3 regions of the Streptomyces sp. NBC_01116 genome follow, and region 3 is predicted to be linked to each of the others. Evidence: predicted binding sites of a transcription regulator. Region 3 holds the regulator's gene; each other region holds the start of a gene.

Region 1 (7,635 bases), 2.2 Mb from region 3:
TCGCCCGTCCACTGCGCCGCCCGCCTCGTCGAACGGCGCCTGCGCGACAAGCTGCCGCCCGAGCGGATCGTGCCAAGCCCCCGTACGGTCCTGCGCACCCTGGAGTGCGGTGGGTGCGGGGCCCCCGGCAGGCCCGAAGCGCTGCTCGGCGGGCTCTGCCGGCCCTGCCGGGGGCCGTCCCCCCAACCGCCGGTCGGCCCGCCGGGGGCCGTGCAGCCGCCTGGCGTACGGGACCGGATGAACGCGGTCCGGGCAGGCCTGATCCCCCGGTCCGAGAGGACATACCGATGAGCGTGCGGCTCACCCACAGACCGGACAGGGCACGATGGAGGGGAGGAGGCGACGCCATGACCCCCAGCACCGCCGATCACGTCCCGCACGCCCAGCTGTCCGTCGAGGACTTCGAGCAGCTCGCCCGCACGTCCCCCGAGACCGTGACGCTTGAGCTCATCAACGGAAAGCTGGAGGTCAAGCCCGTGCCGGACGGGGACCACGGAACCATCTTCATGTGGCTGCTGCGTCAATGCATGCAGCATCGCCCCGACCTCGACCTCCACCCCGAGCAAGGGCTGATGGTGGAGGCGTACCGGCAGGGACGAGCCCGGCCCGACGGCGCTCTCGCCCCCCGTCGGCACTTCGCCGGGCAAGGGGAGTGGGCGCCCGCCGATGGTGTGCTGATGACCGTGGAAGTGACCTCCTACGACCACGACACCGACCGGCGCGACCGCAACGAAAAGCCTCACGGATACGCGGCGGCGAACATCCCCGTGTACCTCTTGATCGACCGCGAGTCGGACACTCTCGTCGTCCACAGCGAGCCCGACAAGGGCCGCTACCGGCAGCAGCTCTCGTACGACTACGGCGACGCCGTCCCCCTCCCCGGCCCCGTCGACATCACCCTGGACACCGAGGAGCTCAAGGACTACGCCCGCTGAAGCCTTACCGCGCGTCCGCCGCCAGCTGCGTCGTCGCCAGCTCGCGGTAGAGGTCGTCCCCGGCGATCAGCTCCTCATGCGTGCCCGCCGTCCGGACCCGGCCGTCCTCCAGGACCACGATGCGGTCCGCGTGCCGGACGGTGGAGAGGCGGTGCGCGATGACCAGCACCGTCGTATGTTCCGCCAGTTCGAGGATCACGTCGCGCAGCGCCTGCTCGTTGACCGCGTCCAGTTGCGAGGTCACCTCGTCGAGCAGCAGCAGCCGCGGGCGGCGCAACAGGGCCCGTGCGATGGCTATCCGCTGGCGTTCGCCGCCGGAGAGGGTGACGCCGCGATGGCCCACCGCCGTGTCCAGGCCCTCCGGCAGCCGGTCGACCAGGCTGTCCAGACGGGTACGGGCCACCGCCTCCGTCAGCGCCTTCTCCTCGGCGTCCGGGGCGGCGAAGACGAGGTTCTCCCGCAGCGTCCCGGCCAGGACCGGCGCGTCCTGTTCCACGTACGCCAGCGAGCCCCGCAGCTCGGCCAGCGGCCAGTCCCGGATGTCCCGGCCGTCCACGGTGATGGTGCCGGAGTCGTGGTCGTAGAAGCGTTCCAGCAGGCTGAACACCGTCGACTTGCCCGCCCCCGACGGGCCCACCAGCGCGACCAGACCGCCGGTCGGGACGTCGAACGTCACCCCCTTGTGGGCGGGCGCGCGCTCGTCCCCGTACCCGAACGCCACGTCCTGGAACGTGACGCCGAGCGGAGTCGCGGGGATCTCCTGCCGTACGGCTCCGGGCGCGGCGGCCGGTTCGCCGGGCAGCGACTCGACCTCGTCGATCCTGCGGACCGCCGCGAGCCCGCTCTGCAAGCCCGTCCAGCCCTCGACCAGGCCGCCGATCGGGCCCATCAGATAGAAGAGGTAGAGCAGGAACGCGATCAGCGACGAGACCTCCAGCGCGCCGGACGCCACCCGTGCGCCGCCCACGCCCAGCACCGCCAGGAACGCCAGCTGGATCGACATCGCCATCGTGACGTCGGAGACCGACGACCACCGCGCCACCGAGACGCCCCGGTCGTGCGCGTGCCGCGCGGCCGCCGCGACGGCCGCCGTCTCCCGCTCCTCCGCCCCGCTCGCCTTGACCGTGCGGAAGGCCTGGAGCACCCGGTCCAGTGCCGCGCCCATCGCGCCCACGGACTCCTGGGCGCGGAGCTGGGCCCGCTGGATGCGCGGCATCAGCAGCGAGGTCACGGCACCGATGCCGACGATCACGACCAGCGTCACGCCGAGCAGCGTCAGGTCCATGTACGCCATGAAGGCGATCGTCCCCAGCAGCATCAGCACGCTGTTGAACGACTCGACCAGGCCGCTGGAGAGGACCGTCCGCAGGAGGGTCGTGTCGCTGGTCACGCGTGACTGGAGGTCGCCCGGCGTCAGCCGGTCCACCGCCGGGACCTTCAACCGCATGATGCGGCCCACGAGTTGGTCGCGTGCGCGCAGGACGACGCCTTCTCCCGTACGGGACATGAGATAGCGCCCGTACGCGGAGAGGCAGGCGCCGACCAGCACGAGCACGGTCAGCGCGACGAGCGGTCCGGCGGGCGAGCGGTCCGCGGCGAACGCGTCGACCGCGTGCTTCGCCATCAGCGGCATCGCGAGGCCCGCCCCGGATCCGGCGAGCGAGAGCAGGCCCGCGCGGACGAGGACGCCGCGGTGCGGGCGGACCCGGGAGAGGAGGAGACGGAGAGGGGAGGGCCCGTCCGCACCCGCCTCGCCCACGCCCGCCTTCCCGGCGGCTTTCCCTGTGGCCTTCCCGGCGGCTTTCCTCGCAGTCCTCCCGGCGGCCTTCCCTGTGGCCTCCGCCTCGGCGGCCTGCCCTCCGGCTTCCCCCGCCAACTGCTCGACGGGCTCCCGAGACGCGACAGCCTCCTCCGGCCCTCTGCTCCCGCCCCCGCGCTCGCGCCCTCCCTCTCCCTCGTTCGCTTCCGTCGTGCTCGCCACCGTGCTCACCCGGACCCCCTCCGTCTTGCGTCTGCCGTCTGCCGTCACCACTGTCAAGGGACGCAGATCCGCCGGTTCCACCTGCTCTCCGGCCGGACCGGACCGGCCGGATCACCGGACCGGCCGGATCACCGGACCGGCCGGAGAAACGCCACAGGGGCGGCACCTCCGTGAAGGAGGTGCCGCCCCTGTGGGACGTACGGCGAACTTCGATCAGCCGGAGGGCTCCCGGGCGGACCCGGGGCCTCCGCGGCGGATCAGAAGTCCATGTCACCGCCCGGCATGCCGCCCGGGGCGGCCGCGCCGGCCTTCTCGGGCTTGTCGGCGATGACGGCCTCGGTGGTGAGGAAGAGCGCGGCGATGGACGCGGCGTTCTGCAGAGCGGAGCGCGTGACCTTCGCCGGGTCGAGAATGCCCTCGGCGATCATGTCGACGTACTCGCCGGTCGCGGCGTTGAGGCCGTGACCGATCGGCAGGTTGCGGACCTTCTCCACGACGACGCCACCCTCAAGACCACCGTTGACGGCGATCTGCTTGAGCGGGGCCTCCAGCGCGAGCTTCACGGCGTTGGCGCCGGTCGCCTCGTCGCCCGTGAGGTCGAGCTTCTCGAAGACGGCCGAGGCCTGGAGCAGAGCCACGCCACCACCGGCGACGATGCCCTCCTCGACGGCGGCCTTGGCGTTGCGCACCGCGTCCTCGATGCGGTGCTTGCGCTCCTTGAGCTCCACCTCGGTGGCGGCGCCGGCCTTGATGACGGCCACGCCGCCGGCCAGCTTCGCCAGACGCTCCTGGAGCTTCTCGCGGTCGTAGTCCGAGTCGGAGTTCTCGATCTCGGCACGGATCTGGTTGACGCGACCCTGAACCTGGTCGCTGTCACCGGCGCCGTCGACGATCGTGGTCTCGTCCTTGGTGATGACGACCTTGCGGGCACGGCCGAGCAGGTCCAGGCCGGCGTTCTCCAGCTTGAGACCGACCTCCTCGGAGATCACGGTGCCACCGGTGAGGATGGCGATGTCCGCGAGCATGGCCTTGCGGCGGTCGCCGAAGCCCGGAGCCTTGACGGCGACGGACTTGAACGTGCCCTTGATCTTGTTGACGACCAGGGTGGAGAGCGCCTCGCCCTCGACGTCCTCGGCGATGATCAGCAGGGGCTTGCCCGACTGCATGACCTTCTCCAGCAGCGGGATCAGGTCCTTGACGCTGGCGATCTTCGAGTTGACGATCAGGATGTACGGGTCGTCGAGCGACGCCTCCATACGCTCCATGTCGGTCGCGAAGTACGCCGAGATGTAGCCCTTGTCGAAGCGCATACCCTCGGTGAGCTCAAGCTCCAGACCGAAGGTCTGGGACTCCTCGACGGTGATGACGCCTTCCTTGCCGACCTTGTCCATCGCCTCGGCGATCTTGGCGCCGATCTCGGTGTCGGCGGCGGAGATGGAGGCGGTCGAAGCGATCTGCTCCTTGGTCTCCACGTCCTTGGCCTGCTCCAGCAGAGCGGCGGAGACGGCCTCGACGGCCTTCTCGATGCCCCGCTTGAGGGCCATCGGGTTGGCGCCTGCGGCGACGTTGCGCAGACCCTCGCGGACGAGAGCCTGAGCCAGAACGGTGGCGGTGGTCGTACCGTCGCCGGCGACGTCGTCCGTCTTCTTGGCGACCTCCTTGACCAGCTCCGCACCGATCTTCTCGTACGGGTCCTCGAGCTCGATCTCCTTGGCGATGGAAACACCATCGTTGGTGATCGTGGGCGCGCCCCACTTCTTCTCGAGGACGACGTTACGGCCCTTGGGGCCGAGGGTGACCTTGACGGCGTCGGCGAGCTGGTTCATCCCGCGCTCGAGACCGCGCCGTGCCTCCTCGTCGAACGCGATGATCTTGGCCATGTGAAGTGGTCCTCCCGGACAGGGGTGGATTTCTCCGGACCGGGAGGCGCCCGCGACGGACGGCCTGCCTGTGTGGTGGTTCCTTGCCCCACCGCACCTGCGGGCCTCACCGGCCCGGTCCAAGTTTCTGTCACTCTCACCTGGAGAGTGCTAACGCCAATGATTAGCACTCGACCCCTGCGAGTGCAAGCGTCCCCCGTCGGATGTGGACAGCCGCGCCCCCCGGCCCGGGCTCCCGGAGAGCACTCCGAACGCACGAGGGGCGCCCCGAACGCACGGACGGACTCCGAGTGCGCGGACGGCCTCCGGACGCACTGACGGCCTCCGAACGCACGGAGGGCCCGGTCCCCTGATCCGGGGGCCGGGCCCTGCATGCGTGAGTAGTGTCGTCGGACGACCGCGTCGAGCTCAGCCGACGGCGAGCTTGACCATGTCGGCCTGGGGCCCCTTCTGGCCCTGCGAGATCTCGAATTCAACTCGCTGACCCTCTTCGAGGGTGCGGTACCCGTCCATCTGGATCGCGCTGTAGTGGACGAAAACATCCGCACCACCGTCGACCGCGATGAAGCCGTACCCCTTCTCCGCGTTGAACCACTTGACGGTGCCCTGAGCCATGCCTAACTCCCCTATTACTGGCCCTTGCACGGGACCGCACTTCGCGGGCCCGGGTCGGAACTCACCCTCCGACAGGAGAGGGTGCGCGGCGCCGCAGCGCGTCGACCGCGGCCGAATGTATCCGCCCAACTGCCCTCTGCAACAGGTCAATCGGACGAGAATTCTGGGCATCGAAGAACACGCGAATATGCGGGTTTGCTGAGATTTACGGGCAAGTCGGGCCAGGCAAAGGGCACTTATGCCGCAAGAGGTTCACGCACTTTGGCTGCTTCTTATCGGGGCCGGGCGCATTCTCATATGCGGGCGGCACGGGCAGCGGGCGGGGCTTCCCCAACTCTACCGTGCTCAACCATACAGAATTGCCCCCTCCGCTTCTCTCGCGGAGGGGGCAACTGTGGTCACACAGAGGTGCGGTGGGCCGTCGTGGAGCGGCCCCGGCGGTTCAGCAGCCGCCGGCGACCGCGGGGATGATCGAGACGCCCGCGCCGTCCGGCGTGGCCGCGTCCAGGCCGCCCTCGAAGCGCACGTCGTCGTCGTTGACGTACACGTTCACGAAGCGGCGCAGCTTGCCCTGGTCGTCCAGGACGCGGGCCGCGATGCCCGGGTGGTCCTTCTCCAGGGACTCGATGACCTCGGAGAGCTTGGCGCCCTCCGCCGGGACCTCGGCCTGGCCGCCCGTGTACGTACGGAGGATGGTGGGGATACGGACCTTGACGCTCATGGTGGGTGCCCTTCCTGAGTCTCTGGTGATCAGCCGGCGGCGAGGCCCGCGGCGCGGAACGCGTCCAGGCTCGGCTTGATGGTGGCCGTGGCCTGCGAGGTCGCGGAGACCGCGTCCAGCGTCTTGAGCCCGTCGCCGGTGTTCAGGACGACGGTGGTGAGCGCCGGGTCGATGACGCCCGCCTCGACGAGCTTCTTCGTCACGCCGAGCGTCACGCCGCCCGCCGTCTCGCCGAAGATGCCCTCGGTGCGCGCCAGCAGCTTGATCGCGTCGACGACCTGCTCGTCGGTCACGTCCTCCACCGCGCCGCCGGTGCGGCGGGCGATGTCCAGGACGTACGGGCCGTCCGCCGGGTTGCCGATGGCCAGCGACTTGGCGATGGTGTTCGGCTTCTGCGGGCGCACCACGTCGTGGCCCGCCTTGAAGGCGGCGGAGACCGGGGAGCAGCCCTCGGCCTGGGCGCCGAAGATCTTGTACGGCCGGTCCTCGACGAGGCCGAGCTTGATCAGCTCCTGGAAGCCCTTGTCGATCTTCGTGAGCTGGGAGCCGGACGCGATCGGGATGACGATCTGGTCGGGCAGCCGCCAGCCGAGCTGCTCGCAGATCTCGTACGCCAGCGTCTTGGAGCCCTCGCCGTAGTACGGGCGCAGGTTGACGTTGACGAAGCCCCAGCCCTCGCCGAGCGGGTCGCCGATGAGCTCGGAGCAGAAGCGGTTGACGTCGTCGTAGTTGCCCTCGATGCCGACCAGCTCACCGCCGTACACCGCGGCCATGACGACCTTGCCCTGCTCCAGGTCGTGCGGGATGAACACGCAGGAGCGCAGGCCGGCCCGGGCGGCGGCGGCGCCGACGGCTCCGGCCAGGTTGCCCGTGGAGGAGCAGGAGAGGGTGGTGAAGCCGAAGGCGCGGGCGGCCTCGACGGCGATGGCGACGACGCGGTCCTTGAAGGAGTGCGTCGGGTTGCCGGAGTCGTCCTTCACGTACAGGCCGCCGGTGACGCCCAGCTCACGGGCGAGGTTGTCGGCCTTGACGAGCTTGGTGAAGCCGGGGTTGATGTTGGGCTTCTCCGCGACGTCGGCGGGCACCGGCAGCAGCGGGGCGTAGCGCCAGATGTTGTTCGGGCCGGCCTCGATGCGCTTGCGCAGCTCCTCCGGGGAGCCGGTGGGCAGGTCGTAGGCCACTTCCAGCGGTCCGAAACAGGACGCACAGGCGAAAAGCGGGCCGAGCTCGAAACGCTCGCCGCACTCGCGGCAGGAAAGCGCCGCGGCGGGACCGAGATCAACGGCCGGGGCGGAAGAAGCGGTGTTACCTGCAACGGTCTGAACAGCCATGATGGCGGAGGTCCCTTTCTCCTCATCTTCCCTGCGACGCATTTCGCCGCAAGACGGAATTGGCACCTTCCCCACCGTGACCTCGCGGTCGGCAGGAGGGTTGCCGGGACTTCAACGGGCCGTTCCCTCAGTCCCTCTGGATGAGCTCTTATGGCGCTGGATCTTCGATCCA
Region 2 (7,635 bases), 2.7 Mb from region 3:
CGCCGTCGACGATGGTCGTGTCGTCCTTGGAGACGGTGACGCGGCGGGCGGTGCCCAGCACGTCGAGACCGGCGCCGTCGAGCTTGAGGCCGACCTCCTCGGCGATGACGGTCGCACCGGTGAGGGTGGCGATGTCACCGAGCATGGCCTTGCGGCGGTCGCCGAAGCCCGGGGCCTTCACCGCGACGGCGTTGAAGGTGCCACGGATCTTGTTGACGACGAGGGTGGAGAGCGCCTCGCCCTCGACGTCCTCGGCGATGATCAGGAGCGGCTTGGAGGCGCCGGCCTGGATGACCTTCTCCAGCAGCGGGAGCAGCTCCTGGATGGAGCCGATCTTGCCCTGGTGGATCAGGATGTACGGGTCGTCGAGGACGGCCTCCATACGCTCCTGGTCGGACACCATGTACGGGGACAGGTAGCCCTTGTCGAAGGCCATGCCCTCGGTGAACTCCAGGTCCAGACCGAAGGTGTTGGACTCCTCGACGGTGATGACACCGTCCTTGCCGACCTTGTCCATCGCGTCCGCGATGAGCTCGCCGACCTGGGTGTCCTGCGCGGAGAGCGCGGCCACGGCGGCGATGTCGGACTTGTCGTCGATCGGGCGGGCGGTCGCGAGGAGCTCCTCGGACACGGCCTTGACCGCGGCGTCGATGCCCTTCTTCAGGGCGGCCGGGGAGGCGCCGGCGGCGACGTTGCGCAGGCCCTCGCGGACGAGCGCCTGGGCCAGCACGGTCGCGGTGGTGGTGCCGTCACCCGCTACGTCGTTGGTCTTGGTCGCCACCTCCTTGACGAGCTGGGCGCCGAGGTTCTCGTACGGGTCGTCGAGCTCGACCTCACGCGCGATGGTGACACCGTCGTTGGTGATGGTGGGAGCGCCGAACTTCTTGTCGATGACGACGTTGCGGCCCTTGGGGCCGATCGTCACCTTGACCGTGTCGGCAAGCTTGTTGACGCCGCGCTCAAGGGCGCGACGGGCGTCCTCGTCGAACTTCAGAATCTTCGCCATGGGCTGTGTTCCCTCTCAAAATGAACTGCGCCCCTCGCCGCCCGGCTAGTTATTTCGCAGGGGGCCAGGGGCGCAGAACACAAGCAAACGTGGGTGAATTACTTCTCGACGATCGCGAGAACGTCGCGGGCCGAGAGGACGAGGTACTCCTCGCCGTTGTACTTCACCTCGGTGCCGCCGTACTTGCTGTACAGGACGACGTCGCCGGTCTTGACGTCGAGCGGAAGCCGCTCGCCGTTCTCGAAGCGGCCCGGGCCCACGGCGAGGACGACGCCCTCCTGGGGCTTCTCCTTCGCGGTGTCCGGAATGACCAGGCCGGAAGCCGTGGTCTGCTCGGCGTCGAGCGGCTGGACCACAATGCGGTCCTCGAGCGGCTTGATCGCAACCTTGGAGCTGGTGGTCGACACGATCCGGTCTCCCCCTTCGGAGATCTCACGGGGTTTAACAGTCTGTGGGCGGCGACCTGACCGGCCCGTCGTCGCGGGTGCCGGACCTGTCCTGTCGCGCAGAGTGCTGCTGGCACTCTCCAGGGGGGAGTGCCAGCACCGAGACTATGACCGCGATTAGCACTCGGTCAAGCGGAGTGCCAATTCACCACCCTCGCGCCGTCTCGATCGGGGCTCCATCGGATCACCGTCCGGACAACGTCGGGATGGAGCGTGACGTTCCGTACGACGCTACGCGGATGACGCCTCCCGAGAGCCGCCTGCCGGGAGGACCGCCCGAGAGGGACACTTCGCGGTCCTCGGCCCCGGACCCCTGGGCGGACCGCGGCCCCGCCCCCACGATCAGCCTGTCCTCCGCGGGGGACTCCCCGCCCTGCCGCGGCGGGGGCGACAACGGCGCATGCGCGCGCAGCGGGGGCTGAGCGCGCATGTGCGGCCGGATACGGGGATGGGCGCGGATCAGACGTAGTCCTCCAGCTTCGCCACCGCGTACCCCTTGTCGGTGATGGTCTTCATGACCTGGCGGATCATGTCGGGCATCGAGCCCTTCCAGTCCTCCTCGCCCCGGAAGTGGGTGAGGACGATGTCGCCGGGGTGCAGGTCCCGGTCCCACTCGCGCCACTCCATGTGGTCGGGGAAGGCCTCGGAGGACCACAGGGGCACGGCGGTGATCCCGCAGGACTTGGCGACGACGAGGGTGTCGCGGTTGTAGTTGCCGTAGGGCGGCCGGAAGAGGGTGGGCCGCTTCCCGAAGTGCTTGAGGATCTTCTCCTGCTGGCCGCAGATCTCCTGCTTCTGCTCGGCGCGGGAGAGGCCGGGCAGATAACGGTGGTTGAGGGTGTGGTTGCTGATCGTCACCCCGCGCTTCTGCATCTTCTGGAAATAGCCGTAGTCGTCGTTGGTGACGTAGTCACTGAGGAACGCGCTGTACGGGATGTCGAGTTCGGTCATCATCCGCAGCAGCTCGGGGTCCTTCTCGGCGCCGTCGTCCATCGTCAGGAAGACGATCTTCTCCTTGGTCGGGACGGTGGTGAAGACGGGCGGCAGCCCGGCATCGTCCCGGACCTCGAAGCCCTTGCGGGTGGTGATGCGCGGCTTCACCTCCGGCGGCTCGGGGGCCGCGAGCGGGGTCCTGGCGAGCCCCCACTTCTTCGCGGCGACGGCCCGCGCGGCCTGCTTCCTCGTGAGCGCCTCGGCGTAGGTGTCCAGGGCCCGGGCGGGCCCGGCCTTCGGAGCGGCCTCGCCCGGCTGGCCGGCGGCCGGCTTCGCGGGCCCGCCGGGAGCACCCGCGCCGCCGCCCGGCTCCTCCGCGCACCCGGAGGCGACAGCGGCGGCCAGCAGGGCCGCCAGCACGACGCCCGGCCTGTGCCGCTTCATGACTGATTTTTCGTTTTGTCGTACTAGCTGCATGGCGCCGCATCCTGCCAGCCGTCGGCCCGCCTCCCGCCCCGACACCGCGAGCGGACCGGCGCCGTCCCCCGGCCGGCCCACAGCGGCCTCCGGCGGCGCGGGCGGCGGCGCCCCGCGCACCGGCCACAATGGACCGGGTGAACGCGACGACCTCCTCCGCCCCGGACGACGACCCCGCCCGCGCCGCCTTCGCGGCGCTGCGCACCCCCGAGGGCGAGCAGCTGCTGGCCGAGCTGCGCGACCACGACCCCGCCGACGAGCTGGCCACCGCGACCCGGCTGCGCCGCGCGCACCCGGCGGAGCTGGTGTCGGCTGCGCTGGGCCAGGCCCGGCTGCGGCAGCGGGCGGTGGCCAAGTTCGGGGCCGAGGACGCCCACCGGATGTACTTCACGCCCAACGGGGTCGAGCAGGCCACCCGCACCTCGGTCGCCGCCCACCGCGCCGCGCGGTTCGCCGGGCTCGGCGTGCGGAGCGTGGCCGACCTGTGCTGCGGCATCGGCGGCGACGCCCTCGCCCTGGCCCGCGCCGGGATCTCCGTCCTGGCCGTGGACCGCGACCCGCTGACGGCCGAGGTGGCCCGCGCCAACGCCGAGGCGCTCGGCCTGGCGGGCCTGATCGAGGTGCGGTGCGCCGACGTCACGGAGATCGACACCGCCCCGTACGACGCGGTCTTCGTGGACCCGGCACGGCGGGGCGGACGGGGCAGGATCTTCGATCCGGAGGCGTACTCACCGCCGCTGTCCTGGGCGGCGGCCGCCGCGCTGAAGGCCCCGAGGGCGGCGTTGAAGATCGCGCCGGGCGTCCCGCACGAGGCGATCGGCCCGGAGGCGGAGGCCGAGTGGATCTCGGACGGCGGCGACGTGAAGGAGGCGGTGCTCTGGTACGGGGAGGGCTTCGCGCCCGGTGCGTTCCGGGCCACGCTGCTGCCCTCCGGGGCGACCCTGACCGCCCCGGCCCCGCTGCCCGCCCCGCCCGTGGGCCCGGTCGGGCGCTATCTGTACGAGCCGGACGGCGCGGTGATCCGGGCGCATCTGGTCGCCGACATCGTGGAGCGGTGCGGCGGGCGGCTGGTGGACGAGACGATCGCGTACGTCACGAGCGATACGCGGTACTCCTCGCCGTACGTCTCCGGGTACGAGATCACCGACCGGCTGCCGTTCGGCGTGAAGAGGCTGAAGGCACTGCTGCGGGAGCGGGAGGTCGGCGTACTGACGGTCAAGAAGCGCGGTTCGGCGGTCGAGCCGGAGGAACTGCGTCGCCGGATGAAGCTGAGCGGTCCGCACGCGGCGACGGTGTTCCTGACCCGGGTGGCGGGGGCTCCGACGATGCTGATCGGCCATCCGCTGGGCTGACCCGCCCGGCGGGTCCCATCAGGACGCCCACCACCCAGCGGCGGTGCGCCAGGGCCGTGACCGCGCCGGTCAGCGCGGTCAGCCAGGCCACCATGCCGAGGCCCATCATCAGGGCGACCAGCCCGTACGTCTCCCGGCCGGGCCGCGCGCTCGCGGGCCCGATCACGCAGAGGGCGAGCCCCGCCGCGCCCACGACGAACGACAGCAGCAGCCAGACGAGGCTCGTCCCGGGCATCCGCAGCAGCCGGTCGCGCTCCGGGTCCCGGTCCAGCGCGCCCCAGGCGGTGAGCAGCGTGCGGACCTTCCGGTCCCGCGCGACACCGAGGCAGCAGAAGACGACGGCCGGGATCAGCACCGCCGCGCCGACGACCAGGCTGACGATTCCGCCGATGACGCTGACGAAGTCGGCCAGGTCAATCGCCTGTTCGAACATGACGATCGCGGAGCCCACCAGGCTCCAGCCGATCGCGGCGATCCCCGCCCACATCCACAACAGCCCGAGCCGCCCCGCCCCCACGTGCGTCTTCACGAGTTCGGCCAGGACCACCGACCGGTCGGCGAGCATCGTCTCGCGGTCGGGCCAGGAGCGGATCTCGACCGGCGGCGGAGGCGGTGGGAGCGTGGCACGGCGTGGCATGCGCAGAACAGTACCGACCGGGTCGCGGGGCCCGCGCGCGCGTTTCGGGCCCGCCAGGCCACGCACTGCCGCGCACCGGCCGAGGCTCCTCCGGCCGCGCTCCGGTTCAGGTTCCCGCGAGCGCGTGGTGGCTCGAGCCTCCGCGACCGCACGCCCGTTCAGGCGTCGCGCAGCGCCTGGACGTCCAGCTTGGCCATGCCGAGCATCGCCTTCATGGTCCGGTCCGCCTTCGCCGGGTCCGGGTCGGCCAGCAGGCGCGGCAGCTCGTTCGGCACGATCTGCCAGGAGACGCCGAACCTGTCCTTGAGCCAGCCGCACTGCCCCTCCTCACCGCCCTCGGAGAGCGCGTCCCAGAACCGGTCCACCTCGGCCTGGTCGGCGCAGTCCACGGAGAGCGAGATCGCCTCGGTGAAGGGGAACTGCGGGCCGCCGTTGAGTCCCGTGTAGTCCTGGCCCGCGAGCCGGAACCCGACGGTGAGCACGGAGCCCGTCTCGCCCGGGGCCGACTCGCCGTAGTAGGTGACGTCCAGGATGCGGGAGTCCCCGCCGAAGATCGCGACGTACGTCTCGGCCGCCTCCCGGGCCTTGCCGTCGTACCAGAGACAGGGGGTGATCTTCTGCATGGTCTTCTCCTTCTTCGGGCCCTCTTCGGGTCCTCTTCGGGCCGTCCGCGCGTCCGGGCCGGGCGGTCCGGACGTCGTGGAAGGTAGACCCGGCCGCCCGCCCGAACTCATCGGACACGCCCCGGCCCCGCCGCCCCCACCCGCACGGGCTCAGCGGGGGGCGGCGTCGCCCTCCCGCTCGGCTCCCCGGCCCCGCTCCGCGGCCGCCGGCCCGCCGGGGGCCTTCCGCTCCGCCGGGAGCAGGACGTACGCGGCCAGCGCGGCCAGCGCCAGGAGTCCCGCCGCCGCCCAGAACGCGGCCTCGTACCCCGAGGACAACTCGGCGAGCCCGGTGGAGCCGCCCGTGACCTGGGCGGCGACGGTGACCAGGACCGCGAGGCCGAGCGAGCCGCCGACCTGCCGCGAGCTGTTGAGCAGCCCGGAGGCCATGCCGGTCTCGCCGGGGGCCACGTCGGTCGTCGCGGCCGTGCCGAGCGGCACGAAGCAGAGCCCTATGCCGAAGGAGCAGACCAGCGAGGGGCCGAGGATGGAGACGAGGAAGCCGCCGTCGACCGTGGCGGTCGCCGCGAACCAGGCCATGCCGAGCGCGGCGAGCGTCGCGCCCACCGTCATCAGCCGCCGGAGGCCGAGCACGGCGACCGCGCGGGCAGCGAGGACCGAGCCCGCGACGACGCCCACGCAGAACGGCAGGAACGCGAACCCGGCGGCGGTCGCCCCGAACCCGAGGACCAGCTGCATGTAGAGCGAGACGAAGTAGAACGCGCCGAACTGGGCCGAGGCCAGCAGCAGACAGAACAGGTTCGCGGTCAGCACCGGCCGCCCCCGCAGCAGGCCGGGCCGGAGCAGCGGGGAGGCGGTCCGCAGCTCGACGGCGACGAAGGCCGCCAGCAGGATCACCGCGGCGCCGAGGGAGGCGAGCGTGACCGCCGAGCCCCAGCCGTGGTCCGAGGCCCGCACCAGCCCGAGGACGAGCAGCGTCGTCCCGGCCGTGACCAGCAGCGCCCCGGCCACGTCCAGCCGCGCCCCGGCCCGGCGCCCCCCGCCGACGGGTCCGGTGCGCGCGGCGGCGGCCAGCGCGAAGGCGACGATCGGCACGTTGACGAGCATCACGGACCGCCAGCCCGTCGCGTCGGTGAGCACCCCGCCCGCCAGCACCCCGACCGCGCCGCCCGCCGCGCCCGCCATGCCCCACAGCCCGAGCGCCCGGGACCGGGCGGGCCCGGCCGGGAAGGCGAGGGTGATCAGGGCGAACGCCACCGGGGCGAGGGCCGCCGCGCCGACGCCCTGGACGGCCCGCGCCGCCACCAGCGACCCGGGCGACCAGGCGAGCCCGCCGGCCAGGCTGGCCAGACCGAAGAGCACCAGACCCGCCGTCAGGACGCGGCGCGGGCCGACCAGATCGGCGAGCCGGCCGCCGAGCATGAGGAGCCCGCCGAAGGCGAGGGCGTAGGCGTTCACGACCCACAGCAGGCCGTCCCCGCCGAAGCCGAGGTCGCTGCGGATGTCGGGCAGCGCGACGTTCACCACGGACATGTCCAGGGACACCAGGAACTGCACCGTGAGCGCGACCACCAGCAGCCACCGCGCGTGCCGCTCCCCCGCGCCCGGCGCGCGCGCCGCCCCGCTCCCGGCCGCTCTTCCCGTCCCGCTCTCTCCCGCGCCGTCCATGACGTCCCCTTCCCTTCGCGCTTCTCCCGGTCGAGAATTACCATACACGTATAGAAAATAAGCGCCGGAGCACCGGGAGGGCCCCGCGGCGGACCGGAGCGGAGCCCCGGAAGGAGAGAATGCCCAGGTGTCAGGCACCGAGAAGACCGAGAAGGCGAAGAAGATGAAAGATCCGGCGGCGGGCGGCAAACCGGGCACGGTCGGCCGGCCCGCGGGACGGCCCGTGGGCCGGCCCCGCCGGCTGGACCCGGACGTGATGGTCGCCACCGCGCGCCGCATCGTCGAGGAGGAGGGCGTGGCCGCCCTGTCCATGCGGCGGGTGGCGAAGGAGCTGGGCAGCACGCCCATGGCGCTCTACCACTACGTGCAGGACAAGGACGAGCTGCTGATGCTGACCCTGTCCGGCACGGCGGCGGCGTTCCCGCGCCCGGAGCTGCCCGAGGACCCGCGCGAGCGGCTGGTGGCGGTGGCCGCGCACATGCACGACATCATC
Region 3 (7,635 bases):
CTCGCCGTCCAGCAGCCGCACCGGAACCCGGCGCAACTCGTTGGCCCGGTGCACCTGGTGCACGAGCTGCTCCACCCGCGCGTCGATCTCCGGTCCGGCCCCGGCGTCCGCCGCCTGGACCACCACGAGCGGCATCACCGGCCGGTTGACCCGGTACCGGTCGATCAGCTGCTGTATGAGGTGGAAGACGGCCGAGGCCGCCTCGTTGTCCGCACTGTCCCGCCAGACCTCGCGCGCCATCGGCCGCTGCCCTTCCCCCGTGAGCCGTCCGGCTCGTGAACCGCCTGCCCGTTCTCCCCCTTCACTATCCGATGGTGCGTGTGGGGCGCAGGCATTCATAGGGATCGGTACGAGATCCTCTTCAACAGTCCCGCAACAGGCCGGAGCCGGACCGGAATCAGGCCCCGGACATCAGTCCGGAAGGGTGACGAAGTCGATCAATTCCTCTACTCTGCCCAGGAGTTGGGGCTCAAGGTCCTTGTAGCTGCGGACCTTGGACAGGATGTGCTGCCAGGCCGCCCCCGTGTTCTCCGGCCACCCCAGCGCCCGGCACACGCCCGTCTTCCAGTCCTGCCCCCTCGGCACCACCGGCCAGGCGTCGATCCCCACCGAGGACGGCTTCACCGCCTCCCACACGTCGATGTACGGGTGGCCCACCACCAGCACGTGCGCGCCGGTCACCCGCTCGGCGATCCGGGACTCCTTGGAGCCGGGCACCAGATGGTCCACCAGCACCCCCAGCCGGGCGTCGGGCCCCGGCGCGAAGTCGCCGACGATCGCCGGAAGGTCGTCCACGCCCTCCAGGTACTCCACGACCACGCCCTCGATACGCAGGTCGTCGCCCCACACCCGCTCCACCAGCTCCGCGTCGTGCCGGCCCTCCACATAGATCCGCCCGGCCCGCGCCACCCGGGCCCGCGCCCCGGGCACCGCCACCGAACCGGAGGCCGTACGGGTGGGGCGCACCGGGCCGCCGGGCCCCGGGCGCACCAGCGTGACGACCTTGCCCTCCAGCAGGAAGCCGCGCGGCTCCATCGGGAACACCCGGTGCTTGCCGAAGCGGTCCTCCAGGGTCACCGTCGGCCCCTGGGCCGTCTTCTCGCAGCGGATCACCGCCCCGCAGAAGCCGGTGGAGACCTCCTCCACGACCAGATCGGGCTCGGCGGGCACCTCGGGCACGGGGGCGGACCTCTTCCACGGCGGGGTCAGGTCCGGCTGGTAGCTGCGCATGGCACGACGATATTCGCCGTAACCGCGTCAGGGCTCATCCCACGTCGAGTCCGGCGTTGAGGTCCGCGTCGGCTCCCACGCCGGCCCCCACGTCGAGGCGCACGTCTCCCGCGTCGAGGCGCACGTCGAAGCGCTCCGCCAGCGACGCCCGCTGCGCCCGCACGAACGCCGCGTCCACCACCGCCCCGTGCCCCGGCACGTAACGAGCGCCCTCGCCGCCGAGCGCCAGCAGCCTCTCCAGCGCGGCCGGCCAGCGCGAGGTGATCGCGTCCCGGCCCGCCTGCGGCTCGCCCGACTCCTCGACCAGATCGCCGCAGAACACCACCGGAGGCTCGCCCGCCGTGCCCGGCACCAGCGCCGCGAGGTCATGGCCGCTGTGCCCGGGGCCCACGTTCGCCAGCAGCACCTGACGGCCGCCGCCGAGGTCGAGCGTCCAGTCGCCGCACACCTCGTGGTGCGGGACCACCAGCGTGTCCGCCGACCGGGCCGCCTCCTCCTCCGGCACCCCGTGGCGCACCGCCGAGGCGCACAGGCTCTCCGCCCCGCCGCGCAGCAGGGCCGCGACACCCACCGCCCCGTACACCTGGGCCCCGGCGAACGCGGCGGTGCCCAGCACATGGTCGAAGTGCGGATGGCTCAGTGCGATATGTGTCACCCTCCGCCCGAGCAGCGCCTCGGCCTGCCGCCGCAGCTCGACCCCCTCGCGCAGCGTGGCGCCGGTGTCGTACAGCAGCGCGCCGTCCTCACCGGCGACCAGCGCGGCGGTGGCGTCCCAGCCGGGCAGGCGCCGCCTGCCGATACCGTTGCCCAACCGCTCCCAGCCGAAGTCTTCCCAAGCGACGTCCATACGACGACGCTAGCGGCAACGACCTGCGCGGTCTCGTGGAGGCGTGGCCGGTCGCCCTTGCCCCCGCCCCACCCCACCCCCGTACACTGACCGCGGGGGATTGCTGGCACTCGAACGCACCGAGTGCCAGACAGACACCGAGAGACACCGCTGGAGGTGTGCGCGATGCTCAGCGAACGCAGACTCGAAGTGCTGCGCGCCATCGTCCAGGACTATGTCGGCACCGAGGAGCCCGTCGGCTCCAAGGCGCTGACCGAGCGGCACCGGCTGGGGGTCTCCCCGGCCACCGTCCGCAACGACATGGCGGTGCTGGAGGACGAGGGCTTCATCGCCCAGCCGCACACGAGCGCGGGACGCATCCCGACCGACAAGGGCTACCGCCTCTTCGTCGACAAGCTCGCGGGCGTCAAGCCGCTGTCCTCGCCCGAGCGCCGGGCCATCCAGAACTTCATGGACGGCGCGGTCGACCTCGACGACGTGGTCGGCCGGACGGTGCGGCTGCTCGCGCAGCTGACCCGGCAGGTCGCCGTCGTGCAGTACCCCTCGCTGACCCGCTCGACGGTGCGGCACGTGGAACTGCTGGCGCTCGCCCCCGCCCGGCTGATGCTCGTCCTGATCACGGACACCGGCCGGGTCGAACAGCGTATGATCGACTGCCCTGCGCCGTTCGGCGAGGCATCGCTCGCGGATCTGCGGGCCCGGCTCAACAGCCGGGTCGTCGGACGCCGCTTCGCGGATGTCCCGCAGCTGGTGCAGGAGCTGCCGGAATCCTTCGACAGCGAGGACCGGGGGACGGTTTCCACGGTCCTTTCCACCCTCCTCGAAACCCTGGTCGAGGAGACGGAGGAGCGGCTGATGATCGGCGGCACCTCCAACCTCACCCGCTTCGGACACGACTTCCCGGTGATGATCCGGCCGGTGCTGGAAGCACTGGAGGAACAGGTCGTCCTGCTGAAGCTGCTCGGTGAGGCAACGGACTCCGGCATGACCGTACGGATCGGGCACGAGAACGCCCACGAGGGGCTCAACTCCACGTCCGTCGTCGCGGTCGGCTACGGTTCGGGCGACGAGGCAGTCGCCAAACTCGGCGTGGTCGGACCGACCCGCATGGACTACCCCGGAACGATGGGAGCGGTACGCGCAGTGGCACGTTACGTCGGACAGATCCTGGCGGAGTCGTAAGTGGCCACGGACTACTACGCCGTACTCGGCGTGCGCCGCGACGCATCTCAGGACGAGATCAAGAAGGCATTCCGTCGGCTCGCCCGCGAGCTGCACCCGGATGTCAACCCGGACCCGAAGACCCAGGAGCGGTTCAAGGAGATCAACGCCGCTTACGAGGTGCTCTCGGACCCGCAGAAGAAGCAGGTCTACGACCTCGGCGGCGACCCCCTCTCCGCCAGTGGCGGCGGCGGTGGCGCGGGCGGTTTCGGAGCCGGCGGCTTCGGCAACTTCTCCGACATCATGGACGCGTTCTTCGGCAACGCCGCGCAGCGCGGGCCCCGTTCGCGGACCCGGCGGGGCCAGGACGCCATGATCCGGCTGGAGATCGACCTCAACGAGGCGGCCTTCGGCACCACCAAGGACATCCAGGTCGACACGGCCGTCGTCTGCAACACCTGCAGCGGCGAGGGCGCGGCCCCCGGCACGTCCGCCCAGACCTGTGACATGTGCCGCGGCCGCGGCGAGGTCTCGCAGGTCACCCGGTCCTTCCTGGGCCAGGTCATGACCTCGCGGCCCTGCCCGCAGTGCCAGGGATTCGGCACGGTCGTGCCCACCCCGTGCCCGGAGTGCGCCGGCGACGGCCGCATCCGCTCGCGGCGCACCCTGACCGTGAAGATCCCCGCGGGCGTCGACAACGGCACCCGTATCCAGCTCGCGGGCGAGGGCGAGGTCGGCCCCGGCGGCGGCCCGCCCGGCGATCTGTACGTGGAGATCCACGAGCTGCCGCACGCCGTGTTCCAGCGGCGCGGCGACGATCTGCACTGCACGGTCACCATCCCCATGACGGCCGCGGCCCTGGGCACCAAGTGCCCGCTGGAGACGCTGGACGGCCTGGAGGAGATCGACATCCGGCCCGGCACCCAGTCCGGCCAGTCCGTGCCGCTGCACGGGCGCGGCATCACCCATCTGCGAGGTGGCGGCCGGGGCGACCTGATCGTGCACGTCGAGGTGATGACCCCCTCCAAGCTCGACGCCGAACAGGAACGGCTGCTGCGGGAGCTCTCCAAGCTGCGTGGCGAGGAGCGTCCCCTGGGCCAGTTTCAGCCAGGTCAGCAGGGGCTCTTCTCCCGGTTGAAGGACGCCTTCAACGGCCGCTGAACCCGCTTTTCGCCTTTCACCGCACCGCCCGCCGGTTCCGAACCGGCGGGCGGTGCGGCGTACGGCGGCAGAACCGGTCACGGCATCGGCTGGCTGATTCGGCCCCGTTGGGCGGGACGTGGCACGATGCGGTCATGTCCTCCGAGTTGACCGATCTCTGCCGGTATCCGATCGTGCAGGCCCCCATGGCGGGCGGCACGTCCGGACCTCAGCTCGCCGGGGCCGTCGCCGAAGCGGGCGGGCTCGGATTCCTGGCCGCCGGATACAAAACGGCGGACGGGATGTACAACGAGATCAAACAGCTGCGCAGGCTCACCGGCGGGCCGTTCGGCGTCAACCTCTTCATGCCGCAGCCCGCGCTCGGCGACCCCAGCGCCGTCGAGGTCTACCGCCACCAGCTCGCCGGCGAGGCCGCCTGGTACGAGACCCCGCTCGGCGACCCGGACAGCAGCGGCGACGACGGCTACGAGGCGAAGGTCGCGATCCTGCTGGAGGACCCCGTTCCGGTGGTCTCCTTCACCTTCGGCTGCCCGACCCGCGACACCCTGGACGCCTTCGCCCGGGCCGGGACGCACACCATCGTCACGGTCACCTCCGCCGAGGAGGCCCAGAGCGCCCAGTGGGCGGGCGCCGACACCGTCTGCGTCCAGGGCGTCGAGGCGGGCGGCCACCAGTCCACCCACCGCGACGACCCGCAGCTCGACCAGACCGGCACCGGGCTGCTCTCCCTCGTCGCCCAGGTCCGCGAGACCGTGCAGATCCCGATCGTCGCGGCCGGCGGCCTGATGCGCGGCGCGCAGATCGCCGCCGTCCTCGCGGCGGGCGCCGACGCCGCCCAGCTCGGCACCGCCTTCCTGGTCTGCCCCGAGTCCGGGGCGCACGCGCTGCACAAGCAGGCCCTGACCAACCCGCTGTTCGTCCGCACCGAGCTGACCCGCGCCTTCTCGGGGCGGCCCGCCCGCGGCCTGGTCAACCGCTTCGTCCGCGAACACGGCCCCTACGCCCCCGCCGCCTACCCCCAGGTCCACTACGTCACCAGCGGGCTGCGCCGGGCCGCAGCCAAGGCCGGGGACGCCCAGGGCATGGCCCTGTGGGCCGGACAGGGCCACCGGATGGCCCGGGAACTGCCCGCGGGCGAGCTGATCGAGCTGCTCGCCGCCGAACTGGAGGCCGCCCGGTCGGCCCTGAGCATGAGGAGCCCCCGGTGACCGCACCGGTCTTCGTCGTCGAACGGATGCCCACCGGGCCGGAGTTCGTCCTGGACGGCCCCGAGGGACGGCACGCCGTCTCCGTGAAGCGGCTCCACCCCGGCGAGGACGTCGTCCTCACCGACGGGCTCGGCCACTGGGCGGAGGGCGTCGTGCGGGCGGCCGAGGGCAAGGACCGGCTCACGGTCACCGGCCTCGGCAGCGTCCACGAGGAGCCCGCGCCCGTCCCGCGGATCACCGTCGTCCAGGCGCTCCCCAAGGGCGACCGCGGCGAGCTGGCCGTCGAGACGATGACCGAGACCGGCGTCGACGCGATCGTGCCCTGGCAGGCGGCCCGCTGCATCACCCAGTGGAAGGGCGAGCGCGGTGCCAAGGCCCTGTCGAAGTGGCGCGGCACGGCGCGGGAGGCGGGCAAGCAGTCCCGCCGGGTCCGCTTCCCCGAGGTGGCCGAGGCCATGACGACCAAGCAGGTCGCCGCGCTGCTCGCCGCCGCCGACTTCGCCGGCGTCCTCCACGAGGACCGCGACCACGACAGCACCCCCCTCGCCACCGCCGCACTCCCCGCCGAGGGCACGATCGTGCTCGTCGTCGGACCGGAGGGCGGCGTCTCCCCGCAGGAGCTGGCCGCCTTCGCCGAGGCGGGCGCCCGCCCCTACCGGCTCGGCCGCAGCGTGCTGCGCACCTCCACCGCCGGGACGGCGGCGACCGCGCTGCTGCTGGGGCGCACGGGGCGCTGGGGCTGAACAGGGCCCGGCGGGCCGGGGATAGCATGCCCCTGTACCGATCACCCGATCACCTGTACCGACTCACCAGCGAACGAGGAGGCCCGGCCATGGCGGGAGAGCCGCAGTCCGACTGCCTGTTCTGCAAGATCGTCTCGGGAGAGATCCCGGCGACCATCGTCCGCGAGAGCGAGACCACCGTCGCCTTCCGCGACATCAACCCGCAGGCCCCGACCCACGTCCTGGTGATCCCGAAGGTCCACTACCCGGACGCCGCCTCGCTCGCCGCCGCCGAACCGCTCGTCGCGGCGGACGTGCTGCGCGAGGCCGGAGAGGTCGCCGCCGAGGAGAAGGTCGACGGCAGCGGCTACCGGATCATCCTCAACACGGGCTCCGGGGCGGGCCAGACCGTCTTCCACGCCCACGCACACGTCCTGGGCGGCCGCGGCCTCCAGTGGCCCCCCGGATAACGGAGCGCCCCGACCATGTCCGTACGCGAGCTGGTGGTGCTCGGCACCGCCAGCCAGGTCCCCACCCGGCACCGCAACCACAACGGCTATCTGCTGCGCTGGGACGGCGAGGGCATCCTCCTCGACCCCGGCGAGGGCACCCAGCGCCAGATGCTGCGGGCCGGGGTCGCCGCGCACGACATCCACCGGATCTGCGTCACCCACTTCCACGGCGACCACTCCCTCGGGCTCGCCGGGGTCATCCAGCGGATCAACCTCGACCAGGTGCCGCACCCGGTGACCGCGCACTATCCGGCGAGCGGGCAGCACTTCTTCGACCGGCTGCGGTACGCCACCGCCTACCGCGAGACCGTCGAGCTGAACCAGGCCCCGGTCGCCGGGCCCGGCGGAGTCCTCGCCACCACCCCGGCGTACACCCTGGACAGCAGGAAGCTCTCGCACCCCGTCGAGTCGTACGGCTACCGCCTCACCGAGCCCGACACCCGGCGCATGCTGCCCGCCCTGCTGAAGGAGCACGGCATCGCCGGACCGGACGTGGGCCGCCTCCAGCGTGACGGCGTCCTCGGCGGCGTCACGCTGGAGCAGGTCTCCGAGGAGCGGCGCGGCCAGCGGTTCGCGTTCGTCATGGACACCCGGCTCTGCGACGGGGTGTACGCGCTCGCCGAGGGCTGCGACCTGCTGGTCATCGAGTCGACCTTCCTCGACGAGGACGAGAAGCTGGCCGTCGACCACGGGCACCTGACCGCCGGACAGGCCGCCCGGGTGGCGAAGGAATCGGGTGTCCGCCACCTCGTCCTCACCCACTTCTCCCAGCGCTACGGCGACCCGGAGCTCTT

Evidence for each region. The regulator HrcA, encoded in region 3, represses chaperone genes, less so after heat shock. The targets are predictions, from matches to a motif close to TTNGCACTCNGNNNNNCNGAGTGCNAA.
Region 1: the regulator HrcA is predicted to act here: its motif matches at 4,960-4,986, upstream of groL (chaperonin GroEL).
Region 2: the regulator HrcA is predicted to act here: its motif matches at 1,570-1,596, upstream of groES (co-chaperone GroES).

What each region holds. Positions count from the first base shown of each region.
Region 1 covers NZ_CP108644.1:4,762,239-4,769,873, reverse strand. Annotated here, with positions in the region: gene OG245_RS20820 (hypothetical protein) at 1-291, shown strand, start outside; gene OG245_RS20815 (Uma2 family endonuclease) at 348-935, shown strand; gene OG245_RS20810 (ABC transporter ATP-binding protein) at 940-2,694, opposite strand; gene groL (chaperonin GroEL) at 3,174-4,796, opposite strand; gene OG245_RS20800 (cold-shock protein) at 5,205-5,411, opposite strand; gene OG245_RS20795 (MoaD/ThiS family protein) at 5,854-6,132, opposite strand; gene thrC (threonine synthase) at 6,162-7,463, opposite strand; SAM riboswitch class I at 7,483-7,610, opposite strand.
Region 2 covers NZ_CP108644.1:5,259,687-5,267,321, reverse strand. Annotated here, with positions in the region: gene groL (chaperonin GroEL) at 1-1,006, opposite strand, end outside; gene groES (co-chaperone GroES) at 1,105-1,413, opposite strand; gene OG245_RS23320 (polysaccharide deacetylase family protein) at 1,912-2,829, opposite strand; gene OG245_RS23315 (methyltransferase domain-containing protein) at 2,991-4,214, shown strand; gene OG245_RS23310 (VOC family protein) at 5,010-5,474, opposite strand; gene OG245_RS23305 (MFS transporter) at 5,625-7,142, opposite strand; gene OG245_RS23300 (TetR/AcrR family transcriptional regulator) at 7,270-7,635, shown strand, end outside.
Region 3 covers NZ_CP108644.1:2,537,380-2,545,014, reverse strand. Annotated here, with positions in the region: gene OG245_RS11135 (ABC transporter substrate-binding protein) at 1-240, opposite strand, end outside; gene OG245_RS11130 (DUF3097 domain-containing protein) at 412-1,230, opposite strand; gene OG245_RS11125 (MBL fold metallo-hydrolase) at 1,265-2,077, opposite strand; gene hrcA (heat-inducible transcriptional repressor HrcA) at 2,243-3,259, shown strand; gene dnaJ (molecular chaperone DnaJ) at 3,260-4,399, shown strand; gene OG245_RS11110 (nitronate monooxygenase) at 4,534-5,607, shown strand; gene OG245_RS11105 (16S rRNA (uracil(1498)-N(3))-methyltransferase) at 5,604-6,350, shown strand; gene OG245_RS11100 (histidine triad nucleotide-binding protein) at 6,440-6,799, shown strand; gene OG245_RS11095 (ribonuclease Z) at 6,815-7,635, shown strand, end outside.